2 regions of the Mesorhizobium sp. M0159 genome follow, and region 1 is predicted to be linked to the other one. Evidence: riboswitches for the same ligand, from Rfam matches in the RefSeq annotation. Region 1 holds a riboswitch; the other holds the start of a gene.
What was found. A riboswitch is a leader RNA that binds a small molecule or an ion and turns the genes downstream of it on or off. The one in region 1 is predicted to bind S-adenosylmethionine.
Positions count from the first base shown of each region.

Region 1 (5,436 bases):
TGCGGGTCAATCTTGTCGCCTCGCCCTTCGAACAGCCGCTCGGCCGGCGCACGTTTGGCGAGATCTGGTCGCGGCAGGCGCGCTGGGCGCGGCTGCGCCGCGTCACCTTCGCGCTGTTCTTCGCCCCCGAGATCCTGATCGGCGCAGCGCCGCCGCTGGTGCTTGCGCTGATCGCGGCGGCTGACGCCGGCGTCAGCCTGCCGGCAACCGCCATCGCCGTGCTGGTCGCGGCCTACCTGCCGGAATGCGCCTTGGCCTCGGCCAAGGGATGGCACCTGTCGCTGCGCACCATCCTGGCGATGATGGCGCGAGACCTGATGCTTCCCGCCATTTGGGCGCGCGGATGGCTGAGCGGCGCCGTCGACTGGCGCGGCAATGTGATGACTATCCAGACCAAGGCCGTCGCGGAGCTGGAAGAGACCCCGTCCGGCGCCTGATCGGCGCGTCCCCGCTCGCCTCTGTTCGGCCAGCCCTTATCCGGCAACTCTCAGTGCCTGCTCGATGTCTTCGAGCAGGTCGTCGGCGTCCTCAAGGCCAACTGACAGCCTGAGCGTTCCCGGTCCGATGCCGAGCTCGGCGCGGGCCTCATCGGTCAAGTTCTTGTGCGTCGTCGTCGCCGGATGGGTGATCAGGCTCTTGGCGTCGCCGAGATTGTTGGAAATCAGCACGACGTCGAGTGCGTTCTGGAAGGCAAAGGCCGCCTGCTTGCCGCCCTTCACATCGAGGCAAATCAGCGTCGAGCCGCCCGACATCTGCTTCTGGATCACGGCCGCTTGCGGGTGGTCGGCGCGGCCGGGATAGATGACGCGGGCGATTTGCGGGCGCTCGGCCAGGAAATCCGCGATGCGGCCGGCACTTTCCGTCTGCTGGCGTACGCGTAGCGGCAGCGTCTCCAGGCCTTTCAGCAGCGTCCAGGCATTGAAGGGCGAGAGGCTTGGGCCGGTGTGGCGGAAATAGTCATGCAGGTTCTCGTCGATCCATTTCTTGTCCGACAGAACGATGCCGCCAAGACAGCGCCCCTGGCCGTCAATATGCTTCGTGGCCGAATAGACGACGATGTGGGCGCCGAGCTGCAGGGGTTTCTGCTGCAAGGGCGTAGCGAAGACATTGTCGACGATCAGCCTGGCGCCGATCGAATTGGCAAGTGCCGCGACGGCGGCAATGTCGACTACCTCCAGCGTTGGATTGGTAGGGCTTTCCAGGAAAAACAGTTTGGTGTTGGGCTTGACCGCCTTTTCCCAATTGGCGATGTCGGTGCCGTCGACCAGCGTTGCCTCAATGCCGTATTTCGGCGCCAGCGTCTCGACCACCCAGCGGCAGGAGCCGAACAGCGCGCGCGCCGCCACGATATGGTCGCCCGCCTTGGCGCTGCACAGCAGTGCTGCCGTCACCGCCGCCATGCCGGATGCCGTGGCGCGCGCGTCCTCGGCTCCTTCCAGCGCGCACATGCGTTTCTCAAACATGTCGACCGTCGGATTGGCATAGCGCGAATAGATGAAGCCCGGCTCCTCGCCCTTGAAGCGGGCCTCCGCCGCTTGCGCCGTCTCGTAGACATAGCCTTGGGTGAGATACATCGCCTCGGAGGTCTCGCCGAAGCCGGAACGCAGCGTCCCGGCATGCACGAGTGCGGTCTGAGGCTTCCAGTCGCGCTTCTTGGTCATCATTCCATCCAAACACCAAAATTGGTCCAAACAACAAAAAACCGGTCGCGAAAGTCGCAACCGGTCCATATGGCCTTGCGGCCCGACGGTCCTTTAGCGACTTGTTTAACGTGGCTGCAAGCCGACCGGCCAAATCACCACGGGATAACGAGCTTTAGACCCGCGCCACGCTTGCGTCAATTGCCGGCATGATTAAGAGGGTTGTACCAAGCAGGTGCCAAAGGCGTCCACGGTCGGACCTGCGACAGAACAAGACCTCGCCCGGCGTTCGAACGGAGCCAGACCCTTGCGGCAGACAGGCATTCTTCCCGATCAGGATATTTCCACGCTGTTCCAGACGGGCGCGCTGAAATCGCCGCGCACGCTCGATGCCGATCAGATCCAGCCGGCCAGCCTTGACCTCAGGCTCGGCGACAAGGCCTGGCGGGTGCGTGCTTCCTTCTTGCCCGGCCCGGACCACAGGGTTGTCGACAAGCTCGACCGGCTGAAGCTGCACGAGATCAACCTCGCCGAAGGTGCCGTGCTGGAAACCGGCTGCGTCTACATCGTGCCGCTGCTCGAAAGCCTGGCGCTGCCCGCGCACATTTCCGCCTCCGCCAACCCGAAAAGCTCGACCGGACGGCTCGATATCTTCACCCGGGTAATGACCGACCGTGGCCACGAGTTCGACAAGATCGCCGCCGGCTATGAAGGCCCGCTCTATCTGGAGGTCAGCCCGCGCACTTTCCCGATCGTCGTGCGGACCGGCTCGCGGCTGTCGCAGATCAGGTTCCGCACCGGCAATGCGCTCTTGTCGGAAAGCGAGCTGCACGAGTTGCACCGCGCCGAGATGCTGGTCGCCACCGAACCGCCCAACATCTCAGGCGGCGGCATCGCGCTGTCGATCGATCTCGACGGCGACAAGGACGGGCTGGTCGGCTATCGCGGCAAGCACCACACCGGCCTGGTCGACGTCGACAAGCGCGCCGCGCAGGATGTGGTCGATTTCTGGGAGCCGCTCTACAAGAGCGGTGCCGGCGAGCTGGTGCTCGATCCGGACGAATTCTATATTCTGGTGTCGCGCGAGGCGGTGCATGTGCCGCCACTCTACGCCGCCGAAATGACGCCTTTCGACCCGCTGGTCGGCGAGTTCCGCGTCCATTATGCCGGTTTCTTCGACCCGGGTTTCGGCCATTCGGCGTCGGGCGGCACCGGCAGCCGGGCGGTGCTCGAGGTGCGTAGCCACGAAGTGCCGTTCATCCTCGACCACGGCCAGATCGTCGGACGGCTGGTCTACGAGCACATGCTGAAACGGCCGCAGGCGCTCTACGGCACAGATCTAGGCTCGAACTATCAGGCGCAGGGCCTGAAACTGTCCAAGCATTTCCGCACCGCGCGCTGAGCTTGGTCGCAAGACGTCAGCTGCGAAACAGATATTCTTTCGCGGCGCCAAGGCAGCCATGAAACTGACCGACAAAGAGCAGTTCTCGCACTGCCAATCGCTTCTTCCCCCAAATCCTCTGGTTTGCTTCTCGTCGTCAAGTGAGGCGCTTGAGCTGGACTGCAAGGGGAACAACTGCTTGCCGAGACATCCCAGCACATGGGCTCTGGCGGAGTCGATACCGCAGGCTCTGCCATTGTCGTTCAGTCTGTCAGCGCGGAGTGCGGACGTCATGCGATCCGCGTTGCGCATCAGAAAGCTCACTTGCGATTTCGAATAGCCGGTGGCCAGAAGCCGGTTAGTCATCGACATCCGGGCTTCGCGATAGGATTTTGCGCTGCATTGTCCGGCGCTGTAAGCCGCCGGGGAGAAATAGGCGAGGAACAGGACTAAACTTACGGACACAGTGCCAATCCGCAGGCCGTTCATTTTTCGCTCCTGAATTCTGTCACCAGTTTACAACGCCTTCACCGCCACCTTCACCGGCTGCTCGATTTCAAGCGGGTTGCGCAGCGGCAGGCCGAAATCCTGCGCCTCGATTTCGAATACGTCGCCGGCCTCGGTCCTGATGCCGTCGGCGAAGGACAGCGTCGCCGTGCCGAACATGTGTACATGCACGTCACCCGGCTGGCGGAAGGCCGAGTATTTGAAGTGATGATGCTCGAGATTGCCAATGGTGTGCGACATGTTCGCCTCGCCCGACAGGAACGGCTTTTCCCAAAGTAGCTTGCCGTCGCGCAGGATGCGTGAAGCGCCGCGGATATCGGACGGCAGGTCGCCGATCAGGATCTCCGGGCCGAACGAAGCGTTGCGCAGCTTGGAATGGGCGAGGAAGAGATAGTTCACACGCTCGGTGACGTGGTCGGAAAACTCGTTCGACAGGGTGAAGCCGACACGGAACGGGGCGCCGTCGTCGCCGATCACATAGATCCCGGCGATTTCCGGCTCCTCGCCGGCATCCTGGGCGAAGGCCGGCGACATAAGCGCCGCACCGGGCGCCACCGCCATGGTGCCGTTGCCCTTGTAGAACCATTCCGGCTGCACGCCGGTCTGGCCCTTCGCCGGCTTGCCGCCCTCAAGCCCCATGCGGAACATCTTCATGGAATCGGTCAGCTGTTCCTCGCCGTCCGTGCTGAGCTTCTTGTGCATGGAATCGCGGGTCGCGGCGGAGCCGAGATGCGTCAGCCCGGTGCCGGTGAGATGGAGATGCGCCGGATCGGGATGGTTGATCGGCGACAGCAGCCGGCCCTTCTTGTAGGCTGCGTCGAGATCGACGGTTTCGCCGAAGCCCTTGCGCTCGATCAGGGCGACAAGCCCGCTGCCGGTACGCGCGGCTTCCATCGCCAGCGAATAGACGCTGCGGGCGCCGTTGATGACGCGGGTCTTGCCGCCGTTGCGCGCAACGACGCGGATCGTCTCGGCGTCGTCGAGGATTTGTGAGATCAGCATGGTAACCCTCTCTGAATTGTGGGCTGGCCTGCCCTTTCTCGGCAAACCCTGCCCTGCGCGGCCCGGACCCTGTCCGCGCCTCGGTTGAAATTCTCGTCCGGATTGCGCTCGCGGATCAGGTCCCTCGGGGGACTTCTTTGCGCCGCCCGGCAGCGCCGCGATGTGACCCGTATGCCTCCTGGTTGCCTCTCAAGCCTTGTTCTTGTTGTAGACGTCGAAGACGACGGCGCCGAGCAGCACCAGGCCTTTGACCACCTGCTGCCAATCGACATTGACGCCCATGATCGACATGCCGTTGTTCATGACGCCCATGATGAAGCCGCCGACCACCGCGCCGATCACCTGGCCGACGCCGCCCATCGCCGAAGCGCCACCAATGAACACCGCGGCGATGACGTCGAGCTCGCTGCCGAGGCCGGCCGCCGGCACAGCCTGCCCCAGGCGCGCTGCGATAATCAGGCCGCCGAGTGCCGACAGCACGCCCATATTGATGAACACCATCAACGTCAGCCGTTCGGTCTTGATGCCCGATAGCTGGGCTGCCTTGGCATTGCCGCCCATCGCATAGATGCGACGGCCGATCGTCATGCGTTTGGTAACGAAGACGAACAACGCGATCAGCACGCCCATCACCATGAGAACGATGGGGAGGCCCCTATAGGTGGCGAATTGGTAGACGAGAAACAGCGCCAGCGCGCTGATCACCAGGGTCTTGACGACGAACAGCGAGAAGGGCTCGGCTTCGTAGCCATGCTTTTCGCGGGTGCGCCGTGCCCTGAGCCCGAAATAGGCATAGGCGAGCACGGCGACGAGGCCGATCACGATCGTCGTCAGGTGCAGCGTCAGGCCGCTGCCGACAATGGTTTTGCCGGCGGCGTTCACGGTTGGCGGTATCAGCGTCAATGG
Region 1 is NZ_JAMYTF010000003.1:244,576-250,011, forward strand. Features, by position in the region: gene NKJ32_RS04775 (glycosyltransferase) at 1-437, shown strand, start outside; gene NKJ32_RS04780 (O-succinylhomoserine sulfhydrylase) at 474-1,664, opposite strand; SAM riboswitch at 1,735-1,812, opposite strand; gene NKJ32_RS04785 (2'-deoxycytidine 5'-triphosphate deaminase) at 1,948-3,042, shown strand; gene NKJ32_RS04790 (hypothetical protein) at 2,980-3,510, opposite strand; gene araD1 (AraD1 family protein) at 3,538-4,530, opposite strand; gene mmsB (multiple monosaccharide ABC transporter permease) at 4,720-5,436, opposite strand, start outside.

Region 2 (5,436 bases), on a different contig from region 1:
CTGGAACCCGGAACGCGAGCCCGATGCAGGAGCCGCCGCGGTCGAGGCCGAGCACCAGGCCCGGCCGTTCGCGCGTGCCGCGATGCACGAAAGAATAGACGCACAGCGAACGGCGGTAGCCATGCAGGCGGGCGCGCCGCGTCTCGACATGCGCGAATCCCGGTCGCCAGATCAGTGAGCCGTAGCCAAAAACCCAAAAATCGCCCATATCGCCAAGCCTGATTGTGACGAACCACCCACCGGTGGTGTTTCAGTCCGTCTACCTGTTGTTGCCGCAAGCGACAGCCCGCCCGTGCCACCCGCGTTAACGAAAGCCGCAGCATGACGTCAAGTGACGAGCGCCCGCCGCCCAGCCAACGTCGCCGCCTGTTGTGGCTTGCCGCTTTCATTCTCGTGCTGTTCGGCATCTACAGCGCGGGCTGGTTCTACCTGGCGGACCTGGTCGAGAGCGCGACCGACAAGGCGGTCGCCGATCTCGACGACAAAGGCATCAGGGCCGACTGCGCCAATCTCGCGGTCAGCGGCTATCCCTTCAGCTTCACCGTTTCCTGCGACAGCCTGGCTTACGAGGACGACAGCCGCAACGTCGCGGCATCGACAGGCAAGATCAACGCCGCCACGCAGATCACGCGGCTTCTGTCGCCTGCCGCCGAGCTCAGGGGGCCGCTCAGGACCTCAGTTCCCGGCATGACCCCGCTCTGGATCGACTGGGATGATCTGCGGGCCGACATGAAGCTGTCCTGGCCGCTGCCGAGGCGCCTCTCGCTGCAGACAGAAGGCCTGTCCGGCCAGACCGATCCGGCAGACGACACCGATCCCGTCTCGCTGTTCAGCGCCGGAACCGCCACGGGACAATTGCGCCCAAACGGCCCGGACATCGACTATGCCGGCAATTTCACCGATCTTGAAATCGACGCGGCGGCCATCGACGGGCGCGTCTTGCCGCCGCTGGACGGCAGCGGCGACCTGACGCTGAAGAACGGCGTGACACTGATCAAGGCAAATCCGAAGAGCCTTCGCGGCCAGGCCGCCGAAATCCACAAGCTCGATCTGTCGTCCGGAACCGCGCGCATCACCGTTTCCGGACCGCTGTCGGTCGATGACGACGGTCTCATAAATGCCGACCTGACAATCAGGCTCAATGATCCGAAGGCCGTGGCGGCAATCCTCGCCACCGCCATCCCCGAGCAGAAGAAACAGATCCAAACCGGCTTTGCCGGACTGGCGCTGCTCGGCAACCAGCCGTCGATGCCGCTGAAGATCGTCAGGGGCAAGGCCTCGCTCGGCTTCATCCCGCTCGGCAAGATCAAGCCGCTCGACTAGAGCAACTCCAGGAAAAGTGTGAAACGGTTTTCCGTCCGGAATTGCGCAAAAACAAAGAGATAGAGCGGTTCGGCGTTTCTGTGAAACGATGAACCGCTGTAAGCCAGGCTGGCCTGCGATCGGCCTGCCGCGGCTTATCCCCTCGGCGGGTGTTCGACTGCCTGGCGACCGAAATCCGGTACGTCGATATCCTGGCCGGCCTCGATGATCGAGCGGCGGACGGCGCGGGTGCGGGTGAACAGGTCGAACAGTTTTTCGCCGTCGCCCCAGCGGATCGCCCGCTGCAGCGAGGACAGATCCTCGGAAAACCGCGCCAGCATTTCGAGAATGGCGTCCTTGTTGTGCAGGCAGACGTCGCGCCACATGGTCGGGTCGGACGCCGCGAGACGGGTGAAGTCGCGAAAGCCGGAAGCCGAGTATTTGATGACCTCGGACTTGGTCACCGACTCCAGATCGTCGGCGGTACCGACGATGTTGTAAGCGATGATATGCGGCAGGTGCGAAACGATGGCCAGCGTCATGTCGTGATGCTGCGGGTCCATCGTGTCGATGTTGGAGCCGCAGCGGCGCCAGAATTCCGAGAGCTTTTCCAGTGCTGCGGGATCGGTACCGGGCAGAGGCGTGAAAATGCACCAGCGGTTCTCGAACAGTTCGGCAAAACCGGCGTCCGGTCCCGATTTTTCGGTGCCGGCCAAAGGATGGCCGGGGATGAAGTGCACGCCATCAGGCACATGCGGCTGCATCTGCGCGATCACCGATGCCTTGGTCGAGCCGACATCGGTGAGGATGGCGCCCTTCTTCAGCGCCGGCGCGATCTCCGCGGCGACCGTGCCTGAAGAGCCGACCGGCACCGAAACGATAACCAGATCAGCATCGCGAACCGCCTCTTTCGCATCCGTCGTATAGGTGTCGCCAAGGCCGAGTTGGCTCGCCCGTGCCAGCGTCGCGTCGCTGCGCGTCGAAATCGCGACTTGGCCGGCGAGTCCCTCGCGGCGGATGACGCGGGCCAGCGACGAGCCGATCAGGCCGATGCCGACCAGCGCGATCTTTTCGAACATCGGTGAGGTCATGGTGTTCTAGCTTTTCAGGAATGTCGCGAGTGCTGCGACAACGCCGCGATTGGCCTCTTCGGTGCCGATGCTCATGCGCAGCGCGTTCGGAAAACCGTAGCCGGAAACGCGCCGCAATATGTAGCCGCGCGCACTGAGGTAGTCGTCGGCGGCCGCCGCCGAATGCTTTTTGTCCTCGGGAAAGTGGATGAGGATGAAATTGCCGACGCTCGGCGTCACCCGCAGCCCGAGCCCGCTTAATTGCTCGCTCAGCCAGGCCAGCCAGGTCTCGTTGTGCGCGACGCTGCGTTCGATGTGGGCACGGTCGCGGATCGCCGCGATGCCGGCCTCGATTGCCGTCGCATTGACGTTGAAGGGTCCCCGCACGCGGTTGATCGCGTCGATGACGTGCATTGGCGCATACATCCAGCCGATCCGCGCCCCGCCCAGGCCCAATTTGGAGAAAGTGCGGGTCATGACCACGTTTTCCGCGCTGCCCACCAACTCGACGCCGGCTTCATAATCGTTGCGCCGGACATATTCGGCGTAAGCTGCATCCAGCACCAGAAGCACGTTTCGCGGCAGGCCGGCATGCAGGCGGCGGACCTCCTGGAACGGCACGTAGGTGCCGGTTGGATTGTTTGGATTGGCAAGGAAGATGATCCTGGTGCGCGGCGTCACCGCGGCGAGGATCGCATCGATATCGGCGCGTTCATCGGTCTCCTTGACCGTCACCGGGACGGCACCGGCCGACTGTATGTAGATCTTGTAGACCATGAAGCCGTGTTCGGTGATGATGGCTTCGTCGCCGGGCGCGAGGTAGGTCTGCGCCAGCAGGCCCAGAATCTCGTCGGAGCCGTTGGAGCAGACGATGTTCGCCGGGTTGAGCCCGTGCACCTCGGCGATCGCTTCCCTCAGGCGCCTGGCGCTGCCGTCGGGATAGACCGCGAGCTTGTCGGCGACCGCGCGCGCGGCCTCTATCGCCTTTGGCGAAGGACCGAGCGGGTTCTCGTTCGCCGACAATTTATGGACCTTGGCGACACCTTCAGGCGCCGCGCTCTTGCCGGGCACATAGGCTTCGATGTCCATGATGCCGGCGCGGGGCCTTGGACGTGTCTGATCCGGTGTCTGGCTCATTTCATGAAATCCGTCGAGAGTGCCTCCATCCGGAAGCCGCAGCGGAAATACAAGCCGTGGCCCGGAATGTCGAGGGGCCGGCAATTCGGGATCAAGAACTTGCCGTTGACGAAGCCATGCGCGAGTCATAGAAGAACGGCTACAGTTCCGTGGTGATTTGGCCGGTCGGCTTGCAGCCACGTTAAACAACTTGCTAAAGGGCCGTTTGCATCTTGTAACCGGCTTTGCGAAGGCATGGCCGGTTTTTTGTTGCCCAGACCGGTGGACAACTGAAGGCCGGGCAAGGAGATGTGATGGTCGCTTTGCGCGCGCGAAAAACCAACAACGAGGCCGACCAGCCGTCGAGCCCGGTGTTGCGTTTCGGCGCCGACAAGCCGCTCAAGCTCGACGCCGGCACGCTGCTGTCGCCGTTCCAGATCGCCTACCAGACCTATGGCACGCTCAACGACGCGCGCTCCAACGCCATCCTCGTCTGCCATGCGCTGACCGGCGACCAGCATGTCGCCAACACCAATCCGGTGACCGGCAAGCCGGGCTGGTGGGAAGTGCTGATCGGTCCCGGCAAGATCATCGATACCGACCGTTTCTTCGTCATCTCGTCAAACGTCATCGGCGGCTGTCTCGGCTCCACCGGCCCCGCCTCGACCAATCCCGCCACCGCCAAGCCCTACGGGCTCGACCTGCCGATCATCACCATCCGCGACATGGTGCGGGCGCAGCTGATGCTGGTCGAGCATTTCGGCATCGAACAGCTGTTCAGCGTGCTTGGCGGCTCGATGGGCGGCATGCAGGTGCTGCAATGGGCCTCCAGCTATCCGGAGCGCGTCTTCTCGGCGCTGCCGATCGCCACCGGCGCCCGCCATTCCTCGCAGAACATCGCTTTCCACGAGGTCGGCAGGCAGGCGGTGATGGCCGACCCGGACTGGCATGGCGGCAAGTATTTCGAGCACAGCAAGCGGCCGGAAAAGGGGCTGGCGGTGGCGCGCATGGCCGCCCACATCACCTATCTGTCGGAAGCAGCGCTGCACCGCAAGTTCGGCCGCAACCTGCAGGACCGCGAAGCCCTGACCTTCGGTTTCGATGCCGACTTCCAGATCGAGAGCTATCTGCGCCATCAGGGCATGACCTTCGTCGATCGCTTCGATGCCAACTCCTATCTCTACATGACCCGGGCGATGGACTATTTCGATCTCGCCGCCGACCATGGCGGCCGGTTGGCCGATGCCTTCGCCGGCACCAAGACGCGCTTCTGCCTGGTTTCGTTCACCAGCGACTGGCTGTTCCCGACCGAGGAGAGCCGCTCGGTCGTGCACGCGCTGAACGCGGCCGGCGCTTCGGTCTCGTTCGTCGAGATCGAGACCGACCGCGGCCACGACGCCTTCCTGCTCGACGAACCGGAACTGTTCGCCGCCATCAAGGGCTTCATCGCCTCGGCCGCGCGGGCGAGAGGGCTCGGCGCATGACCCCGAAAAGTTGCGGATTGTTCGGATCAGGACCATGTGCCAGGCATCAGCGCATGACCCCGAAAAGTTGCAGGCTTTTCGGATCAGGGTCATGCGTCAGGCAAGAGGCGAACGCATGAGCGTCAACCGCGCCCAGCGCGTCGACCTCGAAGTCGTCGCCGATCTCATCCCGCCGCAGTCGCGGGTGCTGGATGTCGGTTCCGGCGACGGCCTGCTGCTCGAATTGCTGCAGGCGACCAAGAAGGTCGACGGTCGCGGCCTGGAACTGTCGCAGCGCGGCGTCAACGAATGCGTGGCGCGCGGCCTGTCGGTTATTCAAGGCGATGCCGACAAGGATCTCCAATTCTATCCCGACAAGGGTTTCGACTTCGTCGTTCTGTCGCAGACCTTGCAGGCGACCCGCAATCCGAAGCTGGTGCTCGACGAACTGCTCCGGATCGGCAACCGCGCCATCGTCTCATTCC
Region 2 is NZ_JAMYTF010000009.1:92,422-97,857, forward strand. Features, by position in the region: gene NKJ32_RS12470 (gamma-glutamylcyclotransferase) at 1-208, opposite strand, end outside; gene NKJ32_RS12475 (DUF2125 domain-containing protein) at 322-1,323, shown strand; gene NKJ32_RS12480 (prephenate/arogenate dehydrogenase family protein) at 1,458-2,393, opposite strand; gene hisC (histidinol-phosphate transaminase) at 2,400-3,509, opposite strand; SAM riboswitch at 3,649-3,726, shown strand; gene metX (homoserine O-acetyltransferase MetX) at 3,803-4,972, shown strand; gene metW (methionine biosynthesis protein MetW) at 5,088-5,436, shown strand, end outside.
Region 2: linked by a shared signal. The riboswitch ahead of metX (homoserine O-acetyltransferase MetX) and the one ahead of NKJ32_RS04780 (O-succinylhomoserine sulfhydrylase) in region 1 are both predicted to bind S-adenosylmethionine.